4 regions of the Bacillus sp. AC266 genome follow, and region 3 is predicted to be linked to each of the others. Evidence: riboswitches for the same ligand, from Rfam matches in the RefSeq annotation. Region 3 holds a riboswitch; each other region holds the start of a gene.
The links. Region 3 has a riboswitch for S-adenosylmethionine ahead of AC0IXC_RS26985 (ABC transporter permease). Riboswitches for the same ligand answer to the same signal wherever they lie in the genome.

Region 1 (7,574 bases), on a different contig from region 3:
ATTTTATATATACGAACAGTCCTTTGTTATTATGTTTATTATACTATGAGTATCATTATACGAAAATAAAAGAGAGTTGTGGGCTTTTTTATAATAATTGAGTAGAAAAAGGGCAGTGGGAGACAATAAAACGGAGTTTCTATGTATGATAATTATCGTGCGCAAAAAGAATCGAGTAATAAAACGGAGGTTATAATGCGAAAATTATTATATTTTATAGTATGCAGTAGTGTTATACTTTTTGCTTTACCGAGTGTGTCGGTAGCACAATATGATGCACCCCTTATGGAAGATGCCCTTTATTCTGTTTTATTTCCAAAAATAAATAAGGCAATTGAAAAACAATATGGGAGCTTGAAGCCTTATCAATGTCCTAAAATTATTAGTTTAAAAAAAGTGTATAGTGGTACATATTTATTTCAAGCGAGTATTGAAGTAACGAAGTATGAACAGGTTGGTGGGAAAATTGTTCCACCATTTGAGAAGGTAACGATTACATTTAATAACGAAGAGGGCGAATGGGAAGTGACAAAGGTTTCAGTAAAGCGCTTACCAAATGATACAAAATTAAACTGTAAAAAAACAATATAAAAAATTGTTTGACAAATAAAATGGTCCTTTGGTATTGTTAATAGCAACAATTAGATGTTTGAAAATTAAATAGACTTACCTCATCTACTCTCAAAGGTAGAGGCCGCGATAGGAAAGAGTAAGCTATGGGAGATTTAATGGAATCTGTGATCATAGGTTGAAAGGGACTATTGCCGAAATATAAGAATAACCATCTTATTCATATATTGGGACTGCATTGAATAAATGTAGTACTGTCATAAGATTTATTTTATGAAGAGCTATTTGGAGATGTTGATGCGGTTTCTTATTTTGAGGAGATAACAACTCGTTTATTTTTTCAATATATATTTTTCCTAATAAGAAACGCGTGTGAACATTGTTCCGCGCGTTTTTTGTCTATCTAAAAGCGTGCTGCAATGAATAGAAGATTGGGGTTATGAGTTTTAGAGGAAATAAGGGAGGAATTTAAATGTATTTACACGGCACAAGCCGAATCAATGGGCAAGGACACTTAGAAATTGGTGGGTGCGATACGACGCAGCTAGCAAAACAATACGGAACACCACTTTATGTATACGATGAAGAGTCTATTCGAGGAAAGTGCCGCGCGTTTCATCGTGCTTTTAAAGAAAGTGGTTTCTCTTATCAAGTAGCATATGCAAGCAAGGCGTTCTTGTGCATGGAGATGTGCCGAGTAGCTCGTGAAGAGAATATGTCTTTAGATGTTGTTTCTGGAGGAGAATTATATACTGCGCTCCAAGCTGGTTTTCCGGCATCGCGTATTCATTTTCACGGAAATAATAAAACAGAAGAAGAAATGATTATGGCTCTTCAGGCGAATATCGGTTGTTTTGTAGTAGATAATTTCTTAGAATTAGAAATCTTACATGATTTAGCAATGCAACATGGGAAATTTGTGAACATATTAATCCGTGTAACGCCTGGAGTAGAGGCACATACACACGAATATATAACAACAGGTCAAGAGGATTCGAAATTTGGATTTGGTGTTTCAAATGGTCAAGCGATGCAAGCAATTGAGCTTGCCTTGCAAAAATCAAATTATAATGTGCTAGGAATTCACTCGCACATCGGATCACAAATATTTGAAACGGCTGGATTTGTTCGAGCAATTGAAGTACTCCGCCAATTTTTAGAAGAAGTGAGAGAGCGAACACATTATGTGATGAAAGTATTAAATGTGGGCGGAGGTTTCGGTATACGTTATACGGATTCAGATACACCGTTAACACTTGAAACGTATGTGCACGCTGTAACAAGTACGATAAGAGAGCAGTTTACATTATGTGAATATCCGCTTCCAGAAATATGGATTGAACCAGGTCGTAGTATCGTAGGTGATGCTGGAACAACACTTTATACAGTCGGAGCGGTGAAAGAGATTCCTGGCATTCGGAAATATGTTTCAGTCGATGGTGGAATGACAGATAATTTAAGACCAGCTCTATACGGAGCCCGTTATGAGGCGATGTTGGCGAATCGAGGGAATGATAAGAATGAGGAACTCGTTTCGATTGCTGGGAAATGCTGTGAAAGTGGAGATATGCTGATTTGGGATATTAACTTACCGCAAGTTGCTTCTTCTGATTTACTAGCAATTTCTTGCACGGGGGCATATGGGTACTCGATGGCGAATAATTATAATCGTATTCGTAGACCAGCTGTCGTCTTTGCAAAAGGCGGGACGTCACAAATTGTCGTAGAACGTGAAACATATGAAAATATCATTGGGAACGATCGCATACGTATTAAAGAGCTGGTGTGAATGAGAAAGAAGGAGTTGTCTAGTAAAGGCAGCTCCTTTTAAAAAAATAAAAATAATTAAATATATCGGAAAACTAGGATTGAAAAAAATCAGAATTGTGATAAAATACAAATACAAAGCTTATCAAGAGAAGCTGAGGGAACTGGCCCTACGAAGCTCGGCAACCTGCTTATAGAAAGCAAGGTGCTAAATCCAGCAAAATGGAATCCATTTTGAAAGATAAGGTAAAATATATTACCGAACAGTCTTTTCGAAATGGGAAAGATTTTTTTTATGAATAAAAAGGGGGGCTGTTTGCGTGAGCGTACGGGAGCATTTTGATGAAGTATCTGAGAAAATTCAAGCGATGCTTGCTGATATGAAATATGGTTCCATTACAATTGTTGTGCAAGATGGAAAAGTGATTCAATTAGAAAAAAGTGAAAAGGTTCGTTTAAAGTAAAAAGCGCTGACTAGAAAAACTAGAGGCGGTTTTAATCTATTTTTAATAGGTTAAAGCCGTCTTTTTGCTTTTACAGGGGGAAAAAACATGTTGACGTACGAAACGTGGAAAGAAAATAGTGTTTCATTTTCTGAAGAAGATGAAACGAAAGGCGCGCTATCAGTATTAAGTTGGGCTTATAACGAATATAAAGATGAAATTGTATATGCATGTAGCTTTGGGGTGGAGGGAATGGTTTTATTGCATCTTATAAACCAAGTAAATCCATCTGCTAAAGTTGTATTTTTGGATACAAATGTTCATTTTCAAGAAACGTACGAATTAATTAAGAAGGTACGCGAGAGATTTCCTTCATTAAATATTATAGAAAAACAGCCAGAACTTACACTCGATGAACAAGCGAAGCTTCATGGAGAGAAGTTATGGGAAAGTAATCCGAATCTTTGCTGTAGTATTAGAAAAATTTTACCGTTAGAAAAATCATTAGCAGCGGAAAAAGCGTGGATATCAGGCTTAAGAAGGGAACAATCAGAAACGCGTAAGCATACACAGTTTATAAATCAAGATCGTCGTTTTCAATCTATTAAAGTTTGTCCGCTCATTCATTGGACTTGGAAAGAAGTTTGGCGATATGTATATAAACATAGTTTGCCGTATAACCCATTGCATGATGTTGGCTATCCGAGTATTGGGTGTGAGAAATGTACATTACCTGTAGGTGATGGTGGCAACTCAAGAGATGGAAGATGGGCTGGGAAAATGAAGACGGAATGTGGCCTTCACTTTCAATGAGATAGATTTTGAAATAAAGCTAAGAAGGGATATAAGAAGATGAGTACAACAAATGAATTAGTAAACCGCATTGATGAAACATATGAAATATCGAACATTGTAAAGGAAATCGAGATGGACAAAATTGCACTTAGTGATTTAGAACTTTTGGCGACAGGAGGATATAGCCCTCTTACAGGATTTTTAGGGAAGAGAGATTATGATTCAGTAGTAGAAACGCTTCGTTTAGCAAATGGTAGCGTATGGAGTATACCGATTGCACTACCGGTAACAGAAGAAGTAGCCGAGAAACTGCAGGCTGGAGAGGAAGTAAAACTTGTCAACGCCGGAAATGTATATGGTGTTATTCAAATAGAAGATATTTTTGTACCAGATAAAGAAAAAGAAGCGTTACTTGTATATAAAACGACGGATGAAGCACATCCAGGGGTGAAAAAATTATATGAACGACCAAACGTTTACGTTGGAGGAGCTATTATTCTTACAAAACGCTTTGGAAATAATCCGTTTCCTTCTTATCATTTAGATCCAATTGAAACGAGAGAAGAATTTAAAAAACGAGGTTGGAAAACAGTAGTTGGATTTCAAACGAGAAACCCAGTACATCGTGCCCATGAGCATATTCAAAAATCTGCCCTTGAAATTGTAGATGGTCTCTTTTTAAATCCGCTCGTTGGGGAAACGAAGTCAGATGATATTCCTGCTGATGTAAGGATGGAAAGCTATGAAGTATTACTTCAAAACTATTATCCGAAAGATCGTGTCTTTTTAGGTGTATTTCCTGCAGCAATGCGTTACGCAGGACCAAGGGAAGCGATATTTCATGCACTAGTAAGAAAGAACTTTGGTTGTACCCACTTTATTGTAGGGCGTGATCATGCTGGGGTAGGGGACTATTACGGAACATATGAAGCGCAGGAAATCTTTACGAATTTTACAGTAGAAGAGTTAGGGATTACGCCGTTATTTTTTGAACATAGTTTTTACTGCACGAAATGTGAAGCAATGGCTTCAACGAAAACATGTCCGCATGGAAAAGAAGACCGTGTCATTTTATCGGGTACGAAAGTACGAGAAATGTTAAGGAATGGTGAGATTCCGCCAAGTACATTTAGTCGTAAAGAAGTAGTGGAAGTGCTAATTAAAGGTTTGAAAAAAGAAGTAGTAACAGAATAGGGAGAGAATGAGATGGATACGAATATTACTTGGCATACAGCTTCTGTTTCAAAAGATGAGAGAAGAGTGAAGAATGGGCATCACAGTTTTGTAGTTTGGTTTACTGGTTTATCAGCTTCGGGCAAATCTACAGTAGCGAATGCGGTTGCTCGTAAACTATTTGAAAAGAATATAGGAAATTATGTGCTAGATGGGGATAACATTCGGCACGGTTTAAATAAAGACTTAGGTTTTTCTGAAAGTGATCGTATAGAAAATATAAGACGTATTGGCGAAGTGGCGAAGCTATTTGTAGATCAAGGTACTGTTGTCCTTACAGCGTTTATTTCACCATTTCAAGTAGATCGAAAACAAGTTAGGGATTTATTAGCGGCAGATGAGTTTATAGAAGTGTTTGTAAAATGTCCAATTGAAGAGTGTGAAAAACGTGATCCAAAAGGGTTATACAAAAAAGCGAGACAAGGTGATATTAAAGAGTTTACTGGTGTTGATTCACCGTATGAGGAACCAAAACAAGCAGAATTAATTGTAGAAACGCACAAGTATTCTATTGAAGAATGTGCAGAACAAATCGTGAAATACTTACAAGAGCGTAGTTTTATATAGGGGGATTAAAAATGACTTATGAAAAAGTATGGGCAAATAATGAAAAATTGAATCCGTCCGAGAAAAAGAAATTAGAAAAAGATGGATTAGAAATCTTTAATGATATTCCTTACTATGCGGAGAATGGATTTGAATCTATTCCGAAAGAAGAGTGGGACGCTTTTAAATGGGCAGGATTGTATTTGCAAAGACCAAAAGAATCGGGCTATTTTATGATGCGTGTCAACATTCCTTCTGGAATTATTACAAATGCGCAGGCAGAGGTGCTGGCTTCCATTGCTGAAGATTATGGGCGTGATGTGTTAGATATTACGACAAGACAGGCGATTCAGTTTCATTGGTTAGAAATTGGGCAAATTCCGGATATTTTTAAGAGGTTAGCTAGAGTTGGTTTATCTTCAGCGGGGGCATGCGGTGATATTACGCGTAATATCACAGGAAATCCACTTGCTGGAATTGATGCGAATGAACTATTTGATACAACATCGATTGTTAAAGAAACATACGATTACTTCCAACATAATGAAGAGTTTTCTAATCTACCACGTAAATTCAAAATGTCTATTAGTTCTAACATTTATAATTCAGCAAATGCAGAGATTAACTGTGTGGCGTTTACACCTGCTACGAAAGAAATAAATGGTGAGGAAAAGGTTGGGTTTCATATAAAAATAGGCGGAGGATTATCAGCTCGTCCGTACTTAGCGGAAGAATTAGATGTATTCGTTTTACCAGAAGAAGTGAAGGCAGTGTCGATTGCAATTGCTACTATATTCCGTGATTTTGGATATCGTGAAAAACGCCACTTAGCACGTTTGAAATTTCTTGTCGCTGACTGGGGCGCTGAGAAATTTAAAGAGAAACTAGTAGAATACACAGGCCCATTGCAAAGTAAAGGGGAAAGTGCTCTCAAAGGCTGGAATGCAGGATACTTTTATGGCGTTCAAGATCAAAAACAAGCAGGATTAAAGTATGTCGGCTTTAATGTACCAGTAGGGCGTTTACACGCAGAGGAAATGTTTGAGATTGCAAGAATTGCAAAGAAATATGGAAACGGGCAAATTCGAACTTGTAACTCTCAAAACTTCATTATTCCGAATGTTCCGCCAGAAAATGTTGCAGGATTATTAAGTGAACCGTTGTTTGAAGCAATTTCAGCAAATCCGAAATCGTTTATCGGTCATGCGGTTTCATGTACTGGCATTGAGTATTGCAATCTTGCGTTAGTAGAAACGAAAGAAAGATTACGCAAAATCGCAGAGTACTTAGATACACAAATTGCACTCGATGTTCCAGTTCGAATTCATATGGTAGGATGCCCGAACTCATGTGGTCAACGTCAAATTGCTGATATTGGTTTGCAAGGGATAAAACTGAAAACGAAGGAAAAGGGAATCGTTGAGGCGTTTGAAATATATGTGGGCGGAACACTATTAGACGGAGGAGCATATAACGAAAAGTTAAAAGGGAAAATAGATGGAGAAGATTTGCCGGATGTTCTCGTGTCCTTTTTAAGTTATTTCCAAAAGAATAAATTACTAGCCGAAACGTTTTATGATTTCGTAGGACGTGTTGGAGTGGAAGAATTACAAATTGTACTAAATCGTGTATTAGAAGAAGTAATAGCATCTTAGGAGGGGCAATATGGACTTATATCGATTTGAAGCTGTATTAGTAAATAGTATTGTTCCAATTGTTGTCGTTGCTCAGAGTGAAGAACAGGCATTTAAGCTTGCGGAAATTGAGCTTGAAAAACATTTTTTACCGTTACCAGAAGTGAAAGAGATTTCTTTGTTTGAAAAAAAGAAGATTCGAAAAGGGGCGGCATTTGTTATTCATGAGTAGAGAACATGTAATACGAAATAATAGTAACTTCCATTCGTGATTAAGAGTGGAAGTTTCATTTTATAGTAGAAATGAGGAGAGATTATGGGGAAGGTTTATATCGTCGGGGCGGGTCCTGGTGATCCGGATTTAATTACTGTTAAAGGGTTGAGATGCATCGAGAAGGCTGATGTTATATTGTACGACCGTCTCGTAAATAAAGAATTGCTTTCTCATGCAAAGCCTGAAGCGGATTTAATTTATTGCGGGAAACTCCCAAATTATCACACGATGAAGCAAGAGACAATTAACACATTTCTTATTAAATATGCGAAAAAAGGAAAAGTTGTAACGAGACTTAAGGGCGGAGATCCA
Region 2 (7,574 bases), on a different contig from region 3:
ACGGCTCATCAAGTAGTATAATTGGTACGGATCTACGCGACCTACTGAAGCTGCGTGACCTGCCATTACATCATCTTCATCGATTAAAAGAATTGGGTTTGCATCACCGCGAGCTTTCTCATCTAACATAAGAACGCGAGAAGATTGTTGTGCATTTGATTTAGATGCACCGTGTTCAATCTTACCAATTCCGTTAAAGATAGATGTTGCACTATCTTTTTGTACACCGTGTTTTAAAATCCAACCTTCAGAGTGTTTACCGAAGTGAACAACTTTAGTTGTAAAGTTTTGTGTTTGGTTACCACGACCAATTGTTACTGTTTTTGTATCAGCATATGATCCGTCGCCCATTAAGTTCGTAACGTTCTCTGAGATTGTATTTCCGTCATTCATAAGGCCTAGAGCCCAATCAATGCGGCCGTCGCGTCCAACAATTCCGCGGCGGTTAACGTAAGTTGTTACGTTTTTTGCTAATAGATCAACCGCACCGAATTTCACTTGTGCGCCTTGTTCCACGATTACTTCTGCTACGATATTTGCAATACCTTTAGCATTTTCATTTGCAACGTAGTTTTCTACATATGTTGCAGTACTGTTCGCATCAGCTACGAATAATACGTGGTTATATACGTTAGCTTCTTCGCCGTCTACTAAGAATACAGCTTGAAGTGGAGTTTCAAGAACAACGTTTTTCGGAACATATACGAATGCACCGCCGTTGATTAATGCAGCATGAAGTGCAGTTAGACGATGCTCGTCTACTTTCACGCCGTCTTTCATTAAGTACTTTTGTACTAATTCAGCATGCTCTGTTGCAGCTGTTACGATGTCTGTAAAAATAACACCTTTTTCTTTTGCTTCGTCTGCTAAAGAAACGAAAGCAGTTGTACCAGTACGTTGTACTAATACGCTGTTATTTTCATCGATTAAGTTTTTCACTGCTTCTGGAAGCTCTGTTAAAGAACTTACAGGCTCTTGCTTAGCAGCGTCGCCTTTTCCGATAAAGTCCCATTTTTCAATTTTCGTTTTATCAGGCGTTGGCATTGGAAGTTCAGTTGCTTGTGCAAGAGCTTGTAAGCGGAACTCAGTCAACCAAGCAGCTTCGTTTACTTCGCTTGCGCGCTGACGGATTGTTTCTTGATCGAAAGGTAATGTACCGATTGTCATGTTTATGCTCCTCTCTTACGCTTCTTGCTCTGCTGTTTCGTCTTCAATACCTAATTCTTTTTTAATCCAGTCGTAACCTTCAGCTTCTAGACGTTGTGCAAGCTCAGGGCCACCAGATTTAACGATACGACCGTTCATCATAACGTGAACGAAGTCTGGAGTGATGTAGTTTAATAAACGTTGGTAATGCGTAATCATTAGGCAACCGAACTCTTCGCCGCGCATTTGGTTAATACCTTTAGATACAACTTTTAATGCATCGATATCAAGACCTGAGTCGATTTCATCTAAGATTGCGATTTTTGGCTCAATCATCATTAATTGAAGAATTTCGTTACGTTTTTTCTCTCCACCAGAGAAACCTTCGTTTAAGTAACGTTGTGCCATTTCTGGATCCATTTCTAGGAATTCCATGTTTTTATCTAAAGTACGGATAAATTTCATAAGAGAAATTTCATCGCCTTCTTCACGACGTGCATTAATTGCAGAACGTAAGAAGTCCGCGTTTGTTACTCCGCTAATTTCACTTGGATATTGCATTGCTAAGAATAGACCTGCTAGCGCACGCTCATCTACTTCCATTTCTAATACATCTTCACCGTCGATGATTATGCTACCTTCTGTTACTTCATACTTTGGGTGACCCATAATCGCAGAAGATAAAGTTGATTTACCTGTTCCGTTAGGTCCCATAATTGCGTGGATTTCTCCACCTTTTACTTCAAGGTTTACACCTTTTAAAATTTCTTTGCCATCGATTGATACGTGTAAGTCTTTAACCGTTAATGTAGAACCAGCCATCTCAATACCTCCATTAATCCTCTATATACATTTTAAAAATTACTAAAACGTTCATATTCTCATTTTATTCTCATTCTAATCTTATAGCAAATAAAATGATATCGCAAACACTAAGAAAATGTAACAATTTTTTCACAAATGTATATAAGTATTTCCTTTACATCCTCTTATGATACACCTTTCTTCTTATATATATAAAGAAAAAAGGACTGGGTTATTCCCAGCCCTTTCCAGCACCTATTCGTTCACAGGAAGTACAGCACCTTTATATTCTTTGTTAATAAAATCTTGAATTTCTTTTGAATGTAGCACTTCTACTAGCTCTTTAATTTCTTTTTTCTTCTCGTCACCTTTACGAACTGCGATAATATTTGCGTAAGGAGAGTCTGATCCTTCAATTGCGATTGCATCCTTTGTTGGATTTAATTTCGCATCAATTGCGTAGTTTGAATTAATAAATAAAGCATCACCTTCATTGTTTTCGTACAGCTTCGGTGAAAGTCCAGGTTCTACATCTGTTTTAAACTTTAAATTTTTCGGATTTTCTACAACATCTTTTACTGTTGCTTTAACAACATCTACACCGTCTTTTAATTTAATAACGCCGCCTTTTTGTAACAATGCGAGCATACGGCCACGCTCCGCTACGTTATTACTCATAATAACTGTTCCGCCATCTGGAAGTTCTTTTAAGCTTTTATATTTCTTAGAATAAATGCCCATTGGCTCTAAATGAATTTTTCCTGCATTTACAATTTTGTATCCTTTTTCTTGAATCTCTTTATCTAAATAAGGGATATGTTGAAAATAATTTGCATCGATTTCTTTATCAGCTAATGCCTTATTTGGTAAAACATAATCCTGGAATTTTTTTATCTCTAACTTAATGCCCTTTTTCTCTAATATTGGCTGTGCCTTTTCTAAAATAACAGCGTGCGGTATATTAGAAGCGCCAACGACAAGCTTATTCTCATCTTTCCCCCCGCAAGCAGCTAATGTAAATACAGACAGTGCTGTAACAACTGACAATAGAATCTTTTTCATATGATGTCCCCTTCTCCCCTATATTTATGTAGTAAAAAAAGGACCGGCATACACCAGCCCTTTTTCCGCAATTATTCTTTTACAGGAACAACTGCCCCTTTATATTCTTTAGTAATAAAGTCTTCAATTTCTTTAGAATGCAGTACTTCTATAAGAGCTTTAATCTCTTTTTTATCTTTATCGCCTTTACGAACAGCTACTACGTTTGCGTATGGAGAATCATTTCCTTCAATTGCAATCGCGTCTTTTTCTGGGTTTAATTTCGCATCAATTGCATAGTTAGAATTAATTAGAACCGCATCGCCTTCTTTATTGTTATACACTTGTGGCAATAAACCAGGCTCAATATCTGTTTTGAACTTTAAGTTTTTCGGATTATCCGCAATATCTTTTGGAGTTGCTTTAACTGGCTCTACTCCGTCTTTAATTTTTAAAATGCCTTCTTTTTGTAAAATTGCTAAACCACGACCATGATCAGTAACAGAATTACTCATAATAATTGTCGCCCCGTTTGGAAGTTCTTTTAAGCTCTTATATTTTTGAGAATACACACCAATCGGTTCTAAATGAATTTTTCCTGCTATTTCAAAATCATATTTCTTATCTTTGATCTCTTTTTCTAAATACGGAATGTGCTGAAAGTAGTTTGCATCTAATTCTTTATCTGCTAACGATTTATTCGGTAACACGTAGTCTTGGAATTTTTTAATTTCTAACTCAATTCCTTTTTTCTCAAGTAACGGTTTTGCCTTTTCTAAAATTTCAGCGTGCGGTACGTTAGAAGCACCAACAACAAGTTTCTTTTCATCTTTATCTTTCCCGCCACAAGCAGCTAACCCAAAAATTGAAGTTGAAATAAGTGCTGTAAGTAATAATTTTTTCATTTGAAATATCCCCCTGTTTTCATTATCTTTTATCTATTCGAGTCGTTAAACTATCACCAATCCACTGAATTAAAAATACAACGAGTAATACACAAATTGTCGCAACGATTGTTACATCGTTATTTCCACGCTGGAATCCCTCTAAGTAAGCAAGTGTTCCAAGACCACCAGCACCAACAACACCTGCCATTGCTGTATAGCCTACTAAAGCAATAGTCGTAACCGTAATACCAGATACTAACGCTGGTAACGATTCTGGAATTAACACCTTCAAAATAATTGTGCTTGTTTTTGCTCCCATCGCTTTTGAAGCTTCAATTACACCTTTATCAATTTCACGAAGTGCGATTTCAACCATTCTCGCGTAAAACGGTGCCGCTCCAATAATTAAAGCTGGCAGCGCTGCACTCGCTCCGAGTATTGTTCCAAGAAGAATCTTTGTGAACGGGATTAATAAAATAATTAAAATAATGAACGGTATAGAACGGAAAATGTTTACGAACGCTCCAATCACCGTATTAATCGCTTTATTTTCCCATAAATTATCTTTCGCTGTCATAAAGAGTAATAGTCCTAAAATAAGTCCTAAAACAAATGTGGCAAGCGCTGCGATTGCCGTCATATATAACGTTTCACCAGTTGCTTCTAACATTTGATTCCAATCAATATTTGCGATTAACTTATCCATGTGCAATCACCTCCAGCTCTACTTGATCTTGATGAATCCCTTCTATTGCTTGCTGGATCGCTGTTTCTTCACCATTTAAATGAACGACTAAACTTCCGTAAGAGCCGTTATTCGTTTGCGCGATATTTCCTTGCAAAATGCTAACTTCTATATCACCGCGCTGCATTAACCTTTGAAGTACCGGTCTTTCTACCGCTTCACCGACAAACTGCAAACGAATTACTTTTCCATCTGGATACTTTTCTATTAAACTTTCAATCGTTTCATTTGTATCTTCAGAATCAGTTAACTGCTGTACAAATCGTTTTGTAATGTCTTGCTGTGGATTACGGAATACGTCAAGTACTGGACCCGTTTCTACGATTTTCCCTTTCTCCATTACAGCAACTCGATTACAAATTTTGCGAATAACGTGCATCTCATGCGTAATCAATACAATTGTTAAGCCGAGACGCTTATTAATATCTAACAATAAATCTAAAATTTGATCTGTCGTTTCCGGATCAAGAGCTGACGTTGCTTCATCACATAAAAGTACTTGTGGATTATTTGCTAACGCTCTTGCAATCCCGACGCGCTGCTTTTGTCCACCACTTAGCTGAGATGGGTACGCGTCTCCTCTTCCTTCTAATCCAACAAGATGAATTAACTCATCGACACGTTTTCTTCTCTCCGCCTTATCGACACCTGCAATTTCAAGTGGGAATGCGATATTTTCACGCACAGTTCGTGACCAAAGTAAGTTGAAATGCTGAAAAATCATTCCGATTTCTTGTCTTGCCTTACGAAGTTCATTTCCAGTAATCGCTGAAATCACACGATTCGCAATTGTAATTTGGCCAGAAGTTGGTTTCTCTAACTGATTAAACAATCTAATTAACGAACTTTTCCCAGCGCCACTATATCCAATAACACCAAATATTTCACCCTTATCTACTTTTAAGTTGGCGTTATCTACAGCAGTGACATCACCGCTTTTTGCCTTATATATTTTCTTTACATTTTCTAATAAAATCATGATGTTCACCCCTTTTTTGTTTAAAAAGCGTAAGCGGCTCGTTTAGAACAAGAGGGCGTTGGAATCCCAGACGTAGAGGCGCTTTTTGCCTCATAGGAAGGGATGAAACGACCGACTGTTCTAGCCGCTGGAGCTGGATTTCATAAAACTTTGGATAGACTCCGCATTTTTTTATTTTTCATGCGTGTAGTCCATCGTTATAGCTCCTCTTATTATTTGAATGTCCTCCGCATTCAAACAACAAAAAACCTTTCCGCTTCTAGAGAAGCAGAAAGGTTTATATGCGTATATAACAACATTATCCCTCTCTCTCATCTCTCAAAGCATTTGCTTTGCAGGAATTGGCACCATTTCAACATAAGTTGACGGTTGCCGGGCTTCACAGGGCACAGTCCCTCCACCTCTCTTAATAAGAGAAATCAGATTAAATTTTCGTCTGATTTAAAATTTATGAAATTGTCTATATTTTATGAATTGAATTGTATCAATATCCACATGCTCTGTCAACAGAAATTTTCGTAAAAAAAGAAACTTCAGAATTTTAAGCTCCGACTGACATCGGTTTACATATATGAAACATCGATTCAACTAATAACATCGTTCGATACGTTCCAGAATATTGTACCCGTCCATCACTCATTAACTTTTGCAACCTCATATTTCCAGTCACTAATTTTTGTACATCCTCTTCCTCTAAACAAACGATTTGTTCCGTTCCTCTCGCCTCTTTCAAAAGTTCTATATAATCTCTTGAAATTTGTAACGAACAGCATTCATCTCCAAAACGAAAATTAACAGTTCTTTCTCCTTGCCTTAAAAGCGGTTCTAAATGATATTGACCATTAGCGTAATTTACAAATGATTGAAGCAAAGAATATAATTTCATCCTAAACCACATCCCTCATATCACTTTCTATTACATACCATTCCCTCTTATTAAAGGGCAATCCTGTTATTTTCGCTCGACAAATACTGTATCTATCACGCATGTCGACATATTTCCCAAGAAATATGTCGAGGCGGCAAAAACTTTGCCGCCTACTTTAATTCCGTATATAAATATTCCACCGAATGAAATGCATATATTTTCTTCATCAGTGTCCCATTTTCAAAAATAAGTAAACACGGTACACTTTCTATCCCATACTCTTTCGCTAAATGCGGGGCATAATTTAAATCTAACATTCCAATTTTCAAATCTTCAATCGTCATCTCAACGACCGTTAACATCTTCTTTGCCAATTGGCATGTTCCACACATTGGTGTATACACATATAACACTGTTTTTTCTTCATTTCCTATTAGGGCTGTAGCTTCGGCACCTGTCCAATCAATCACTTCTATCATTCCTTACCGTAAATATTCTGTATAAACGTCAATGTCTGCTCCCCATAATACATTTGCTAAATGTGAAGAAGGTGCAGTCGCCACCTCGCGATACGAGCGATCAATATAAATATGCTCTGCTTGCGGAAATTCTTTTCGGAATTGTTTCCTTAACTTTTCTCCTGCATCATCAGCATCCACTAGCACATATACGTCCTTATCAAAAAATTGATCAATGAGCTCATCCATTTTCGACAAACCAATTGTACCATTTGTACAAACAATTTCCACTGGTTCACGAATAATAGATTCAATCTTTCTTCTATCCGATTTACCTTCTACAATAATGACTTTTTCCACATAAATCATATGTCATCACCCGATCACCATATACTATACAACCTTTAACTTAGTATATAGTATATTCGTTATTTTCATGTTGTTTCCTGTTTATTTTTGCAAAAGAAAAGCGCAAGCGGCTCGCTCAGATTGCGAGGGGGATGGAGCTTCTGAGGTAGAGGCGCCTTTTGCCTCACAGGAAGACGCGAAGCCACCGAACAATCTAGCCCGCTGGAGCTAGACAATGAAAAGCGCAAGCCGCTCGCTCAGCATGAAGCCTCCATGAAAAAAGTTTTTCAAAAACGTT
Region 3 (7,574 bases):
GCGCAAAAAGAAGGTACTGTACAACGTGTGTATAAAGAAAAATCAGGTGAAAATACGATTGTGTACGTACTATTAGAAAACGAGCAAAAAGTATTCATGGTACCGGCGAAGAAATTCCCATATGCAATGTTTACAGAAGTAGGAGATCCAATTCAAATCACATATTTAGACACAGGAGAAATGATGGCATCTGTATCTAAATTTACAAATAGTAATTTGAAAAAGTAAAGCGATAGAGATTCTATCGCTTTTTTTACATTATTAAACAGGAAAATACGGTATACTTGACGTATATTCATGTTGTAACTATAATTGTTACGATTAAGTGTTTATATGAAAGGGTGAATGGAAAAAGTGAATGGAGTTAATCACGAAATATATAAACCTGTAAAGACAAACAGGTTATGGATGATTCTTGTATTAGGGACACTTACGGCAATTGGGCCATTATCTATTGATATGTATTTGCCTTCTTTACCAAAGTTAACGGATGATTTACAAACGGGTGCATCCCTCGCGCAGCTTACATTAACTGCTTGTCTGCTTGGGCTTTCAGTAGGGCAGTTATTTATTGGTTCAATTAGTGACATTTACGGAAGACGCAAACCTCTTATTATCGCTCTTATTATTTATGTTGCTTCTTCTTTACTTTGTGCTATTGCACCATCTATTTGGAGTTTAGTGCTTTTACGTTTCTTACAAGGTGCTTCAGGATCTGCTGGTATCGTTATATCACGTGCAATGGTACGTGATATGTATTCAGGTTCTGAAATGACGAAGTTTTTCTCATTACTTATGTTAGTAAACGGAGCAGCGCCTATTTTGGCACCGATTATTGGAGGGCAATTATTACAGTTCACATCATGGCGCGGCGTTTTTATCGTTCTTGGAGCAATTAGTGTATTCATGCTAATATCAGCTACTTTCGTATTACGTGAAACATTACCTCCTGAAGAAAGAGAGACAGGTGGATTATCAGGAACGCTTGCAACATACGGAAAGCTTCTGAAAGATCGTTTATTTATGGGGTATGCATTGTCGCAAGGATTAGTAACAGCTGCAATGTTTGCTTATATTTCTGGTTCACCGTTCGTGTTGCAAAATATATACGGGGCATCACCACAACAGTTTAGTTTGTTCTTTGCGATTAACGGTATTGGTATTATTATTGCTAGCCAAGTTACTGGCCGCTTAGCAGGGAAAGTTAATGAGAAAACTTTATTTGTTGCTGGTATTATTATTGCGGCTGTTGGCGGTCTATCATTACTACTTACAATCGTATTAGGAATAGGGCTAATCGGTGTTTTATGCTCGCTATTTCTTGTTGTATCAAGTGTTGGGGTTGTATCAACAACTGGCTTCTCGTTAGCGATGAGAAATCAAAAACAAGCAGCAGGAACAGCATCAGCTTTACTAGGTTTATTACAGTTCATTTCAGGAGCACTTGTTGCACCGCTAGTAGGTATTGGTGGAAGCAATACAGCACTTCCTATGGGGGTTGTTATAGCTCTTTGTGAAATTGGTGCTGTGTTATGTTATCTATTTATGGCCAGAAGAAGTGAGAAGCAGTTTGAACTGCAACAAAGACAAAATTTAGAGGCTTAATTTATAAAAAAGAGCTGATTCAAACATGTGTTGAATCAGCTCTTTTTTCATTTCTTTGAAATAACTTATACAGTGTTGTAAGGTGATGCAAAAGTTATTTGCATAAAGTGACGATACTGTGACAAAAATGTTGGTGTGTATATTAAGATCTCGTCTTAAGTGTAAAAAGTAGGGTGTTCTCGGTATAATAACAAGTGGAGATAAAAGAAACTATAATGAGTAATAGCTGTAGATAAAAGGAGAATAAGAGATGAAGAAGGTTTTCGGTATTGCTATGCTTGGGGGTATGCTCCTTCTAGCGGGATGTGATGGAAATAAAGACACGAAAGAACCGAAAGAAAAGGTAGAGCAATCTACTGAGCAAACAGAAGATATGAAAGTATATAACGAGGTACATGAAAAGTATGATGTGAAGATGAACAAAGAAATTAATAAAGCGTTACAGTTATGGGAAGTGGCAAAAGAAAAGGGCGGTAAGGAAATAACTAGTGCTAAATATAAAGAAGACGTGCGAACGGTAACAACGGGCATGTTAGAAGATATTGATCATATGCGTAAAGAAATTCGTGTGCCGAAGTCGAAAGAGGATGAACATGAACTATATGTTGGTTTCTTAAATGAAGCAGAACAAGCGATGAAAAAATTACAGAAGTTAGCTAAAGAAGAAGATTCATCGTTGATTCGTGATATAGAAGTTAATTTTTCAACAGCATCGACATACTATAAACGTTTTCAAACAGAGGCGAAAAAATAACCTTGCGCATGCGCAAGGTTATTTTTTCTTTTTAACATCTCCGTCTTCATCCTCGGATACTAATACCTTCTGTTCTTCGTGAAATTCTGAAATTGTTTGGCCAGTAATATTATCGAATGGAGTGTAAAAAGAAGTGATGCTTTTCTTTTTAATGAAGAGTTTATAGAAGCCAATGATGAAGAGTATGACGATTGTTAATGGCAATCCTATAGTAGCCAGAAGTAGTGGATCCATCTTATAACTCCTTTAATACAATTTCTTTTTATTATAAGCGAAAGATTGTAATTTCAATAACTAATATAATAGAAAACTGATTTTTCTAAATATATCCAATTTGATTGACTTTTCATTTTTTCAGAATTATAATTCGAAATATACAATTTGAACCAAATAATAATATAGCAATTTACTTATCCAGAGAGGTAGAGGGACTGGCCCTATGACACCTCAGCAGCGGGTTCTGTAACAGGAACACCGTGCTAATTCCAGCAAGCAAGTCTTGAAAGATAAGTGATGGGCCTTCGTTTATTAAGCCTTGATCTTATTTTTTAAGATCAAGGCTTTTTGTGTTTTAAGAAGTAGAGAAGGAGTAATGGCAACAAATATGTCAATAAAACAAAGTAAATTCATTTGTTTAGGGGGTTATTGAAGTGTATGTTATTAAAAAACTATCGGTTATGGTATTCACGCTATGGGTCATTACGACAGTAACATTTTTAATTATGCATATTATTCCAGGTGATCCGTTTTCATCAGATGCGAAAATCTTTCCTGAAGAAGTAATACAAAACATGAGAGCGAAGTATCACCTTGATGAACCGTTATGGAATCAGTATGTTGCTTATTTGGATGGGGTAGTTCATTTTGATTTTGGCGAATCTGTTCAATCGACAGGTCAAGGTGTATCGGAAATTATAACAACTGGTTTTGGACCATCGGCAATTATTGGTTTACAAGCACTTGTTATTTCATTGTTAGTCGGAATTGCCGCAGGTACATTTGCCGCGCTATATCATGGGAAAGTGATTGATTATAGTGTGAGCTTGCTTGCGATTCTCGGTATTTCTATTCCTAGTTTTATTTTAGCACCACTATTTATACAAGTATTCGCCATACAATTTGAATTACTACCAGTGGCGTCTTGGGGAACATTTGAGCATACTGTATTACCCTCCTTCGCATTAGCGTTAGGACCAATCGCAGTTATTACAAGATTTGTTCGCTCTAATATGATTGAAGTGTTGCAGAGTGATTATATTAAGCTAGCGAGAGCGAAAGGTATACCAATTAAGAAAATCATTATAAGACATGCTCTTCGAAATGCGATTGTTCCGGTACTTACATTTGTTGGCCCATTAATGGCTGGACTTTTAACAGGGACTTTCGTTATTGAAAAAATCTTTTCAATTCCTGGTTTAGGAAAATATTTTGTAGACAGTATTTTCAACCGAGATTATCCGGTGATTATGGGAACAACCATTTTCTATAGTGCGCTATTAATTGTATGTATTTTTATTACAGATATCATTCATCGTATTGTTGATCCGCGCATTCGTTCTATTACGTAAGGAGGGTGATGTTTAAATGGGGGCTTATGAAATTAATGACCAGTTATTAACGAATGAAGAGAAAAAAGAATTAACGATAAATAAAGATCAGCAAACGATTAGCCGGAAAAAGGAAGTGTTTCGCAAGTTTATATCAAACCCTATAGCAGTTTTAGGGGCAGTGACGTTATTACTAATTATTGTTTTCTCGCTTATTGGCGAAAGTTTAACACCATTTACTGCGAGTGAACAAGTAAAAGAAGCAACTAATTTACCGCCTAGTAGTGAGCATTGGTTCGGAACAGACGATTTAGGGAGAGATATTTGGGCGCGTACTTGGGCTGGTGGGAAAATTTCATTAACAGTTGGATTGGTAGCAGCAGCTCTTGATATAGGGCTTGGTGTACTTATCGGTGGCTTTAGTGGATATGTGAGAGGACGTAATCGTCTTGGAACGTTAATTGATGAGTGGATTATAAGAGGGATTGAAGTGTTATACGGTATCCCATATTTACTGATTGTTATTTTACTATTAATCATTATGAAACCAGGACTTTTTACAATTATTATAGCTCTTGCGTTAACGGGATGGATTGGCATGGCACGTCTCATTCGGGCGCAAGTACTTTCATTGAAACAAAGAGAATTTGTTATTGCAGCAGAGCGATTAGGTACATCTCATATGAAAATTATATATGGGCATTTAATTCCAAACTTAACGGGGATTATTATCGTCAATTTATCATTTACAATTCCAGCAGCTATTTTCTCAGAATCATTTTTAAGTTTTATCGGACTTGGAGTACAATCACCAGCAGCGAGCTGGGGCACGATGACAAACGATGCACTCGGGACATTACTAAGCGGAGAGTGGTGGCAACTTTTCTTCCCGGCAATCATGATTGCATTCATCATGTTCGCATTTAATGCGATTGGTGATGGTTTGCAAGATGCGATTGATCCGAAAATCGTAAAACGTAATCGAAAGGAGAAAAAACATGGCACAAATCTTATCTTTAGAAAACGTAACGTTGGCCGTTGAAAAAGAGAATAGTAAGCGAGCAATTGTGAAGCATGTTTCCTTTTCTATTAACGAAGGTGAAATAGTTGCACTTGTCGGAGAAAGTGGTTCAGGGAAAAGTGTTACAGCACAATCAATTATCGGCTTAAATCAAGAATCGATTCATATTGATGATGGAAATATATCTTTCCAATCAAAGGAATTAACGGATTTACAAGAATCAGAATGGAATCAAATTCGCGGGAAAGATATTTCCTTTATCTTTCAAGACCCGCTTTCATCTTTAAATCCGACGATGAAGGTTGGAAGACAAATTACAGAAGTAATTGCGCAGCATGAAAAGAAATCGAAAAAAGAGGCAAAAGAAATTGCAATTAACTTACTAAATGATTTAGGGATACATGAAGCAGAGAAACGCTTTGAACAATACCCGTATCAGTTGAGCGGAGGTATGAGGCAGCGTATTTGTTTAGCAATTGCATTTGCTTGTCACCCGAAGCTCGTTATTGCAGATGAACCTACAACAGCATTAGATGTAACGATTCAAAAGCAAATTATGGAGTTGTTAAAAGAAAGAAAGGAAAAACAAAATACGAGTATTTTATTAATTACACATGATTTGGCACTTGTACGTGAAGTAGCTGACCGAGTAGTAGTTATGTACGGGGGACGTGTTGTTGAAAAAGGAACGATACAAGAAGTAATTGACTCACCTAAGCACCCTTACACAAAAAGTTTATTGCAAGCAATTCCGAATATGGATGATTCAGAAAAGGTACTTAGAGCAATTGAGGGAACAACACCTTCAATTGAAACGTTAAATAGTTTTGGATGCCCGTTTGTGAATCGTTGTCCTGTAGCGATAAAAGAATGTATTCATCGATTCCCAGAGAGAACAACATATTCTGAGGAGCATAGTTCACATTGCTGGCAGCATATTCTGGAGCATAATAAAGCGAAATCAAAAGAGAGGGTGAATGCCTCATGACGACAGATTTAATTACTGTAAAGCAAGTAACGAAAACGTATGGAAGTAAAAATAAAGAAATCGCAGCGTTAAAAGGTATATCACTTTCTATCCCAAAAGGAACAACGCTTGGCATTATTGGAGAAAGTGGTTCTGGAAAGACAACACTTGGTAAGCTCATAGCTGGGATCGAGCGTCCAACGTCTGGTGAAATTGATTATAACGGTCAAGTTGTTCACAAGCTGAAGTCAGCTCATAAGCGGGATTTCTTGCAGAAAGTACAGTTCATTTTTCAAGATTCCACAGCTGCATTAAATCCGCGCTGGAAAGTACGCGATATTGTAACAGAAGGCTATATTTCATTCGGTTTAGGCGATAAAGGATTGAAAGATAAAGTCGCAGGTGATGCACTAGAGCGTGTTGGATTAGATAGACGATATATTGATCGCTATCCACACGAATTTAGCGGAGGACAACGTCAACGTATTGCCATTGCAAGAGCGCTATTATGTGAGCCAGAAGTATTAATCCTTGATGAACCAATTTCAGCATTAGATGTTTCACTGCAAATCCAAATTGTACATTTACTGCAAAAGATTCAAAAGGAACAAGGCTATACATATTTATTTATCGCGCATGATTTACCGATGGTTCACTATTTATGTGAAAAAGTGGCTGTCTTATACAAAGGAGAACTTGTTGAATTTGGATATACGGACGAAGTATTCCGTAATCCACAACATTCTTATACAAAAACATTATTAGCATCAACACCAAAAATTTCAGGTTAAAGGAGAATGTAGGATGAAGAAGTTTTTATTATTTGTCATTATGACTGTTTTAGCAATAACTTCTGTCGCTTGTGGTAAGAAAGAGACGCAAAAGGCGAGTGCTGGTAAGGGAGAAGGGGATCGATTAGTAACGAATATTAGCAGTGATCCGTATACCCTTGATTCTGCTATTGCGACAGATAGCACGTCAGGTTATGTAATTGGACAGTTGTTTTCAAGTTTATATACGCAAGATAGTGATGGGAAATATCAAAATGAATTGGCAGAGAAAGAAGAAGTAAATGCGGATGGAACTGAATATACAATTCATTTAAAGAAAGATATTAAATGGTCAGATGGCTCTTCTATTACAGCAAATGATTTTGAGTTCGCATGGAAGCGATTATTAAACCCGAAAACAGGTTCTATGAATGCGACAGAAATGTACTTTATTAAAGGAGCAGAGGCATATAATACTGGAAAAGGTGAAGAAGGACAAGTTGGTATTCAAGTCGTTGATCCTCAAACATTAAAGGTAACACTCGAGCACCCAGTTGCTTCTATTAAACAAAAATTAGCAAGTTCATTATTTATTCCATTATCTAAAAAATCAATTGATGATAATAATAAATTAAAAACAGATCCAAAAGAGTTAATTACGAACGGACCATTCACGTTAAAAGAATGGAAGCATAACCAAGCAATTACAGTACAAAAAAATAAAGAATACTATGATAAAAAGGTAACATTAAAAGAAATTGAGTTTCGTATTATTCCAGACTCTAAAACAGCGTATCAATTATTTAAATCAAAAGAATTAGATTTACTAAGTGGTTTACCACAAGAGATGATTGAGAAAGAAAAAGAAAATAAAGAATATAAACGTGTTGCAGGATTTTCATCTTATATT
Region 4 (7,574 bases), on a different contig from region 3:
TACTTTAGGGAGCACATACGTTTCATATTCTTTACTTCCCTTTATTACCTCATCAACTTCTCTTTCACAAATCCCTCTTATTAAATAATCATTTCTTAATTGTATTTGAATTTGTTGAAACGTTTCGCTGTATTTCTTCAATTGGACTAAACAATTAATATACGTACGCAAAAGTTCGTCATCACAATTGCAACACTTTATAATACGATCGATTTCATTCATAATGTACGAGCCGCTTCTTCTATTTGTAACAGCCATTTTTCACGCTTCGTTACTTTACTCGTTTTCACAGATTGAAAAGCAGAACGTTTTATATCGCGAATACCACAAAAACGTAAAACCCCTCTTTTCATCATAATCCAATCCGCTGATCGATATAATAGGGACACGTACCATAACGGTGAGTCTAACGTATTAATAACCCATGCTTTCTTTCCTTTAAATAAGCCTTTCGGTAAGGACCCCTCATATTTATAAGCAAATCCAGCTACAAAAATACGATCGATAAATCCTTTTAAAATAGCAGGCATGCCCCACCACCATATCGGATATATGAAAAGAAGAATATCCGCTTTCTGCACTAATTCTCTATATCGCTTCGTCTCTTCTTCATTTAGTAAATCACGTCTTTTCTTCTCTTCATTAAATACAAGCACTGGATCAAATTGTTCTTTATATAAATCAAGTAGCGTAACAGAATGATTTGTTTCCTCAAGTCCTTTTTGCACATGCTCTAAAATTGCCCCATTAAAGCTTGAAGGATTAGGGTGAGCATATATAATTAGTACGTTCACTACAAAACAACTCCCTCTTTAGTTAAAGTTTCCCCTTCTTTAACATCTTCTCTACAATTTGCACATTTTTCGAACTTTGTAACAAACGATTTAATACTGTTAGTAACTCTTCTTTTTCTAAACCTTTCAATTGCTCTTTAACTGTACTCTCACCAGTACCTTGAATTTCATACACAACTGCCGCCATATGTTTACAATAATTTTCATAAGGACACTCGCAGCTACTTTCTGCAAAATCTTCAAGATCAATAATCACTTCATAATTCCCTGCATTTCCAGTAACGAAAGCAAATACTTTCTTGTCGTGTATTTCAACATCTTCTACATGTCCCTCTTCATAATATTCATATCCTCTATCTATAATGTACTTTGGAATCCATTTCATTATATCTTTTAATAAGTATGCATACATCACAACACCTCTTCCTCTAATTCCCTTTTGACTTCCAAAATCCTGCATGTTATTCTAATAACTGTCAAGTAGCGAGTCTACGTGACAAAACGACTGACACCTATTCGGCGGAGGTGTCTCTTTTCATTTGCAGCCGATATGAAGTGCCTCTTTCAGGCACATTCAATCTTTGACACTACACACTCAACACCATTCCCTTGTATCAGGCTGCTTTAGCAGTCTTTTACTCTACATACTTCAAAAAAAAGAGAGCTCAGCTCCCTTTTCCCGCCTTATAAAATACCCCTTTTTCAGCATAGCGATATTCATCATCAGCTAAAGTAATTTTCCCATCCAGTTTGAGTTCATCTAATAGTCTTGATAAATAAAATTGATGTAACATTTTTTTAGTGAATTTTCCTTCATGATGCGAAACGATATGTTCTTGAATATCTAACAATGATATTGGCTTATCTTGCTCTATCATATATTCATAAACTGTACTACGCAGTTTTACGTATTTTTCGAGTGTCACAGTACTTCGCAACCCCTTTCTTCTTATTATATGTTTTCGTAATCGGTTTTTTTGCAACAAAAAAACCTCTCCGATAAGAAGAAGTTACGTATATCTTCGTCTTATCTCCCAGAACAAATATGTTCTGCTGGAATTAGCACCTGCATCGCGGTTGCTGGGTTTCATCGGGCCAGTCCCTCCACCTCTCTGGATAAGAAAATATTCACTTTAAATTTAACTATACGTAATTTTATTATAATTGTCAAATAAATATAAAAAAATTATATTTTCTTCTTTATTGTTCATACTACAAAAAGATGTACAAAAGGAGGCTACTACTTTGAAAAAGAATGCTCGTGGATACGTACAAGATTCTTTTCATTCCTTACAAGAAGCGAAACATTGTTTAGAAGATGCATTACAGACTGTTGAAGAAGATTTTAATCGCGCACGTATTGAACAATCCCTTTACGCTGTAGAGCAAGCTCTTCAACGTTGCGATTACACCGTTCACATTTTAGAACAAGAATGAAAACTTCCCATCAAAAGATGGGAAGTTTGTTTCAAATGGCATACTTCATCATTATTACCGTTATTATTAAAAAATATACAGAATTAACAATTTCTAAAATCCCTACTTTTAATATAGAAATCTTTTTGCCATACAACATAATGGCCCGAATTACACTTGGTACAAATATGAGTGAACACCATGGATTTATAGCAAATACAATTACCGTTAATACAATATGGTATCCCCAAGATATAAAACGATACTTCGGATTATTTTTTTCACGAATCATCGTTTTCACATAAAACGTACTTCCTAAAAAATATAGAAATGAAATAAGCGTAATGAATAATGCTGTTTTATCTATTAATTTCATGGAGAAATAATAACTGATTAAACCACCTATACAAAACACTATAATCGCACAAACATCATTTAGTAATGCTCGTTCATTTTTTTGACGAGCGTAATACATATTTACAATAAACAATGGAATCATTAATACTGCGAATAAAAGAATTCGCCATTCATATAATAAAGAAATCATCCCAAATACAAATGCAATGATAAAATAAACAATTGCAGCGTGTAGAAATTCTTTTTTTCGTCTTTGCCTTATGTACATGAGAAATGGATACGTAGCTAGATAGATAAAGAACCAGGCTAAAAACAATGGGATATGATAAAAAGTAGGTTTACCAAGTAATACACTTAATAGAAATGGTATGACAAGCATCGCCCATGCTCCATGTTGCTTCGGAATAACTAACTTCATTAACTATACACCTCCCTCTTGAAAATAGTTCTCACCTACTATTATACAAATAAATTCATATAATAACGGACATATATTGAATCTATTTTTTGACAATAAAAAATGCTCCTTACAATATGTAAGAAGCATGAAAGAGGCAAACGAATATGTAAGTCGCGACCCTACCTTATATGAGTATGCTTTTCTATGTCACGTTATGCTCATCTAATATACCGTATTTCTTTTTAAATCTTGTGAGGATCGTAATCCATGACGTACTAAATAGCAGAAGGAAAATAACATTCGATATCGCGTGACTCAGATCAAAGTAAAAACTTGCGACATAGTAAGCAATAACTGTTTCCCACGTTGCTTCTTGTATAAAACCAAGAAGACCCCAAAAATTCATAATCCAGCCAAATAGAAATCCAACGGCAAATCCGTACAACAGTCTTCCCCACAGTTTTTTCATTAAAAATGTATTACGTAATAGTCCAGCTATAAACCCGATCATGCCCCAAGAGAACATTTGCCACGGCGTCCACGGACCTTGCCCTAAAAAAATATTAGATACAATAGCCGCCGTTGCCCCAATCATAAAGCCAGTTTCACTTCCAAAAACAATTGCAGAAACGATAATGACAAAAGAAGTCGGCTGTACACTTGGTAAAATAGAAAATGGTACCCGGCTAACCGCCGCAATCGCCGCTAACACAGCAACGATAACAATTTCACGTGAAACAAACGCCTTCCTTTCAAAACGAACATAGAAAGGTAACATAATGACAGCTAATAAAAACAAACTACTTACCATGTAATACCCGTCCATAATAAAAGTCGTAAAGAGTAGTGTGCATATTATAACAGCAAAAATAAATATTATGAATGTAACATATCGTTTGGACACGCTTCGTACACATCCTCCCACGTTAATGCAAATGGCAACTCTCTACGGATGAATCGATTAATAGATGTTGTATAAAAGAAGTTACCACTAAAGAACTCTTTCGGTGCATCATTCATAATGACTTTCCCGTCAAATAACATCATGCACTGATCAACGTATTTCGCTGCAAACTCAATATCATGCGTTGCCATTACAATTGTTGTACCTTCTTTTTGCAACTGTTTAAATAGCTCTCCTACTCTTTCCTTTTTCCATGGATCTAGTCCCTTTGTCGGCTCATCGAGTAATAATAAAGTTGGCTTTGATAATAACGTTGTACATAATGCGAGTAATTGTTGCTCTCCGCCGCTACAATCATGCGGATGGCGCTCTTTAAGTGAATCTAACCAGAACTTTTTCAACATTTCTTCTGCTATTGTTTTTCCCTCTTCACCATATAATTCACGCGCACGCTCATAAACCTCTTCCCATACTGTATCAAAAGTAAAATGATAGTACGGATGTTGCGATACGTACCCTATACTTTTAAATCGTTCTTTCGAATCAATTTTATGTACCACTTTCCCATTCCACTTTACCTTACCTCTTCTAGCTTTTTGCAATCCTGCTAAAATCGTTAACAGTGTAGACTTCCCTGTTCCGTTTTTCCCAACTAGAGCTGTCCATTTTCCCTTTTCGATGTTCACTGTTAAATCTCGTAAAATAAGTGGACTATTTTTTTCATATTGAAAAGATATATGTTCTGCACTTAAAATTACTTCTTGCTTTTCATATTGTTCTACTTGCCCATTCCTATATGATATCGCTGAAAAATCATTCATTTTCATTTGCGCTTCTCGCACTGTAAATGGAATCTCTTTCACATCCCACTCTAAAAACAATCTTGGAATTTGCGGAATGAATGGACGTAACTTTTCTACTTCCCACATGTTCGCTATCACATTTTTAGGAGTATCATCATAAATGATTCTGCCATTATCCATACAAACAACGCGTGTTGCGAGCGGTATAACTTCATCTAAACGATGTTCACTTAAAACTATCGTAATTCCGAGTTCTTCATTAATACGTTTTAATAATCCTAAAAACTCTTTTGCAGCAATCGGATCTAGTTGTGCTGTCGGTTCATCCAGTAATAATAGTTTCGGCTGCATGACTAACACCGCAGCTAAATTTACAAGTTGTTTTTGACCACCAGATAAAGTATGGACAGATTGATGTAACAAATCTTGAAATCCTAAAAAGCTAATGAGTTCCGCTATTCTTTGTTGAATAATATGTGATGGTAGCCCGATATTTTCTAAAGAGAATGCTAATTCTTGAATAACGGTATCCATTACGATCTGATTTTCTGGATTTTGAAATACCATACCAATTTCTTGGGCAGATAATAAATCTGGTACTTCTTCTAATAAAGCACCATCATAATATGTATGTCCAGAACGCGTGCCAATTGGAAGTAACTCCTTTTTAAAATGTTTTAATAAAGTTGTCTTCCCAGAACCTGAACCGCCAGCAAGTACTATAAATTCTCCTTTTTGAACAGAAAGAGAAATATGCTGTAACGCTTCTTCATTTTCATCAGTATATATAAATGATAATTTTTTTATTTCTGCATGCGCCACCATATCCATTCCGATACGATAAACTTAACTAAATCTATACAATTTAATCAAATTTACACAAGTTAGTGCTTCATCGCGTTCTCGCAACCCCGAAGGGACGAGAGGTATAACACTCCACACGAGGCAGTATCGTTACCTCCTATTATCAAGCATTTATTTTACCCATCTTGATAAATTTATCGAAGCATTTAAATCCCTATCGTGATGGCTATTGCATGGAACACAGTTCCATTCACGAATCTTTAAACTCCACTGTCCTTCTGGTTGAACTGAATGGTCGTATTTAACTCCACAATTTGAGCAAATCTTGCTTGACGCGAACCATTTATCAGCTTTTACATATTCAATGCCGTACTTCTCACACTTGTATGATAAACATTGAAAGAAGAAGTTTAATTTTTGAAATGAAAATGCTTTCGATAGTTTTTTGTTTTTTAACAGGTTTGAGATATGTAAGTCTTCCACAACAATCCTCATTGGTTTGGTTTTCACCAATTTAGCTGTTGCTTGATGGATATGGTTATTTCGGATATTCGTAATTTTCCTAGATAACCGCAGGTGCTCAGTTTTAGCTTTTTCATATCCGGCAGATTGAAATTTCACACCTTTTTTAAATCTCCTAGACATATCTCTTTGCGCTAACTTTTTCCTTTTCAAAAGTTTTTTAACCTTAGCATCTTTGTTTATATTTCGTTCTTTCGTACCATTAGAAGCTACAAATAACTCTTTTAAACCAACATCCACACCAATCGACTCATTGGTTAGTTCTTGCGGTTCGAATTCTTCTTTGAACCCTACACTAATCCACCAGTGACGACCATCAAATGTAACTCTTGGATTTGATGGTTTTTTGTTTCTTGGTAGTTGTTGGCTTGTTTTCACTTCTCCAATGGACTGAATATCAACTACTTTCTTTCCTATAATCAGTCTTTCATAATTGGCATAAAATCCTTGGATTAAATCTTTTTTGGTTTTATAAGAAGTGTGATAGCCATTTTTGTATTTTTCGAACGAATTTTTTCTCGCCTTGTCAAAATCTTTTGAAGCCTGTTTGGGAACTTGTGCGTTGATGTCTTTTAACCACTCATTTCGCTTTCGCTTCTTGATCTTTGTAAATCGTTTCTGTAAAGCTAACTGTGAAACAGATTTTCCAAATAGCTTATAGTATCTATCACTCATTCTTTTACAATAGTTATAAGCGAATCTTGAAGCTCCAGCATGGTTTCTAAGCACTTTTTCTTGTTCAGGCGTTGGAATCAATCTGACTTTCTTCGCCAATATCATCAGAAGTCAACTCCTTGATTATCTGTTTGGTCTTTTTAGAGCGCTTGCCTTGAAGTTTACAACTAAATACTGTAATGATTTGAACAAGGTCTTCTACGACCTCCTGTTCTTCTGTTTTAGCAGTATTGTCAATTACTTCAATCGCTGTTCCATGTAGTTGATAGATCTTTTCAACCAACTCATAACCGAACCTCACAAGTCTATCTTTGTGCATGACAACAATTTTTTCAACCTCATTGTTCTCAATGCGTTCAATTAACTTGTTAAAGCCTTTTTTCTTATAGTTGATTCCAGAACCAATATCTTCGATAATTTCAAATTGATAACCTCGCGCGATAAGATAATTGCTTCATTCTATCGACTTGTCTTTCTAGGTCGTTTTTTTGACTCGAAGAACTGATTCTACAATAGCCAATTACTGTGCGATTATTTGGGCGCTCCCCTTTTAGATAATGAAAGATTTGTTCTTCTGAATAGTAGCGTGTTCCACCAGCAGTCACCTTTTCAGGTACTAATTCACCGCTTTTGTGCATTCTCCTAAGACTACTAGGATGCAAACCTGTTAATTCCGATACTTGACTAACTCGTAAAAATTTCATTATTATTCTCACCTCATTGGATTTACCATAGCACATACGTTCGGTAGATTCAACGAGATTTGATAGATTTAATTAAATTTATCTTGTTCAACTAAGGGCGCAAGTCCTTAGCCAGTTCTCTTATGAACTTCTCATGTTTTCACATGAGCGCAGACTATATGTTTATCTCTTTAGAGATAGAGGATTTTTCCATCA

Region 1: linked by a shared signal. The riboswitch ahead of AC0IXC_RS15690 (YezD family protein) and the one ahead of AC0IXC_RS26985 (ABC transporter permease) in region 3 are both predicted to bind S-adenosylmethionine.
Region 2: linked by a shared signal. The riboswitch ahead of AC0IXC_RS17450 (methionine ABC transporter ATP-binding protein) and the one ahead of AC0IXC_RS26985 (ABC transporter permease) in region 3 are both predicted to bind S-adenosylmethionine.
Region 4: linked by a shared signal. The riboswitch ahead of AC0IXC_RS00990 (hypothetical protein) and the one ahead of AC0IXC_RS26985 (ABC transporter permease) in region 3 are both predicted to bind S-adenosylmethionine.

Annotation. Positions count from the first base shown of each region.
Region 1 is NZ_CEEDEC010000003.1:478,418-485,991, reverse strand. It holds gene AC0IXC_RS15700 (DUF3888 domain-containing protein) at 196-591, shown strand; lysine riboswitch at 681-862, shown strand; gene lysA (diaminopimelate decarboxylase) at 1,043-2,359, shown strand; SAM riboswitch class I at 2,477-2,585, shown strand; gene AC0IXC_RS15690 (YezD family protein) at 2,658-2,801, shown strand; gene AC0IXC_RS15685 (phosphoadenylyl-sulfate reductase) at 2,889-3,593, shown strand; gene sat (sulfate adenylyltransferase) at 3,633-4,769, shown strand; gene cysC (adenylyl-sulfate kinase) at 4,782-5,375, shown strand; gene AC0IXC_RS15670 (nitrite/sulfite reductase) at 5,387-7,009, shown strand; gene AC0IXC_RS15665 (DUF3906 family protein) at 7,020-7,220, shown strand; gene cobA (uroporphyrinogen-III C-methyltransferase) at 7,305-7,574, shown strand, end outside.
Region 2 is NZ_CEEDEC010000004.1:74,440-82,013, forward strand. It holds gene sufD (Fe-S cluster assembly protein SufD) at 1-1,167, opposite strand, end outside; gene sufC (Fe-S cluster assembly ATPase SufC) at 1,183-1,968, opposite strand; gene metQ (methionine ABC transporter substrate-binding lipoprotein MetQ) at 2,206-3,012, opposite strand; gene metQ (methionine ABC transporter substrate-binding lipoprotein MetQ) at 3,084-3,896, opposite strand; gene AC0IXC_RS17445 (methionine ABC transporter permease) at 3,919-4,584, opposite strand; gene AC0IXC_RS17450 (methionine ABC transporter ATP-binding protein) at 4,577-5,602, opposite strand; SAM riboswitch class I at 5,911-6,018, opposite strand; gene AC0IXC_RS17455 (hypothetical protein) at 6,144-6,488, opposite strand; gene AC0IXC_RS17460 (thioredoxin family protein) at 6,641-6,949, opposite strand; gene AC0IXC_RS17465 (toprim domain-containing protein) at 6,953-7,297, opposite strand.
Region 3 is NZ_CEEDEC010000010.1:22,980-30,553, forward strand. It holds gene AC0IXC_RS26965 (DUF3981 domain-containing protein) at 1-228, shown strand, start outside; gene AC0IXC_RS26970 (multidrug effflux MFS transporter) at 346-1,605, shown strand; gene AC0IXC_RS26975 (hypothetical protein) at 1,856-2,359, shown strand; gene AC0IXC_RS26980 (DUF3951 domain-containing protein) at 2,378-2,593, opposite strand; SAM riboswitch class I at 2,767-2,872, shown strand; gene AC0IXC_RS26985 (ABC transporter permease) at 3,010-3,927, shown strand; gene AC0IXC_RS26990 (ABC transporter permease) at 3,944-4,948, shown strand; gene AC0IXC_RS26995 (ABC transporter ATP-binding protein) at 4,905-5,915, shown strand; gene AC0IXC_RS27000 (ABC transporter ATP-binding protein) at 5,912-6,685, shown strand; gene AC0IXC_RS27005 (peptide ABC transporter substrate-binding protein) at 6,699-7,574, shown strand, end outside.
Region 4 is NZ_CEEDEC010000001.1:183,793-191,366, reverse strand. It holds gene AC0IXC_RS01005 (hypothetical protein) at 1-222, opposite strand, end outside; gene AC0IXC_RS01000 (NAD(P)H-dependent oxidoreductase) at 219-794, opposite strand; gene AC0IXC_RS00995 (SWIM zinc finger family protein) at 817-1,254, opposite strand; gene AC0IXC_RS00990 (hypothetical protein) at 1,460-1,780, opposite strand; SAM riboswitch class I at 1,819-1,917, opposite strand; gene AC0IXC_RS00985 (hypothetical protein) at 2,040-2,231, shown strand; gene AC0IXC_RS00980 (YwiC-like family protein) at 2,263-2,985, opposite strand; gene AC0IXC_RS00975 (ECF transporter S component) at 3,170-3,871, opposite strand; gene AC0IXC_RS00970 (ABC transporter ATP-binding protein) at 3,844-5,505, opposite strand; gene AC0IXC_RS00965 (RNA-guided endonuclease InsQ/TnpB family protein) at 5,650-6,780, opposite strand; partial or broken gene AC0IXC_RS00960 (IS607 family transposase) at 6,740-7,379, opposite strand.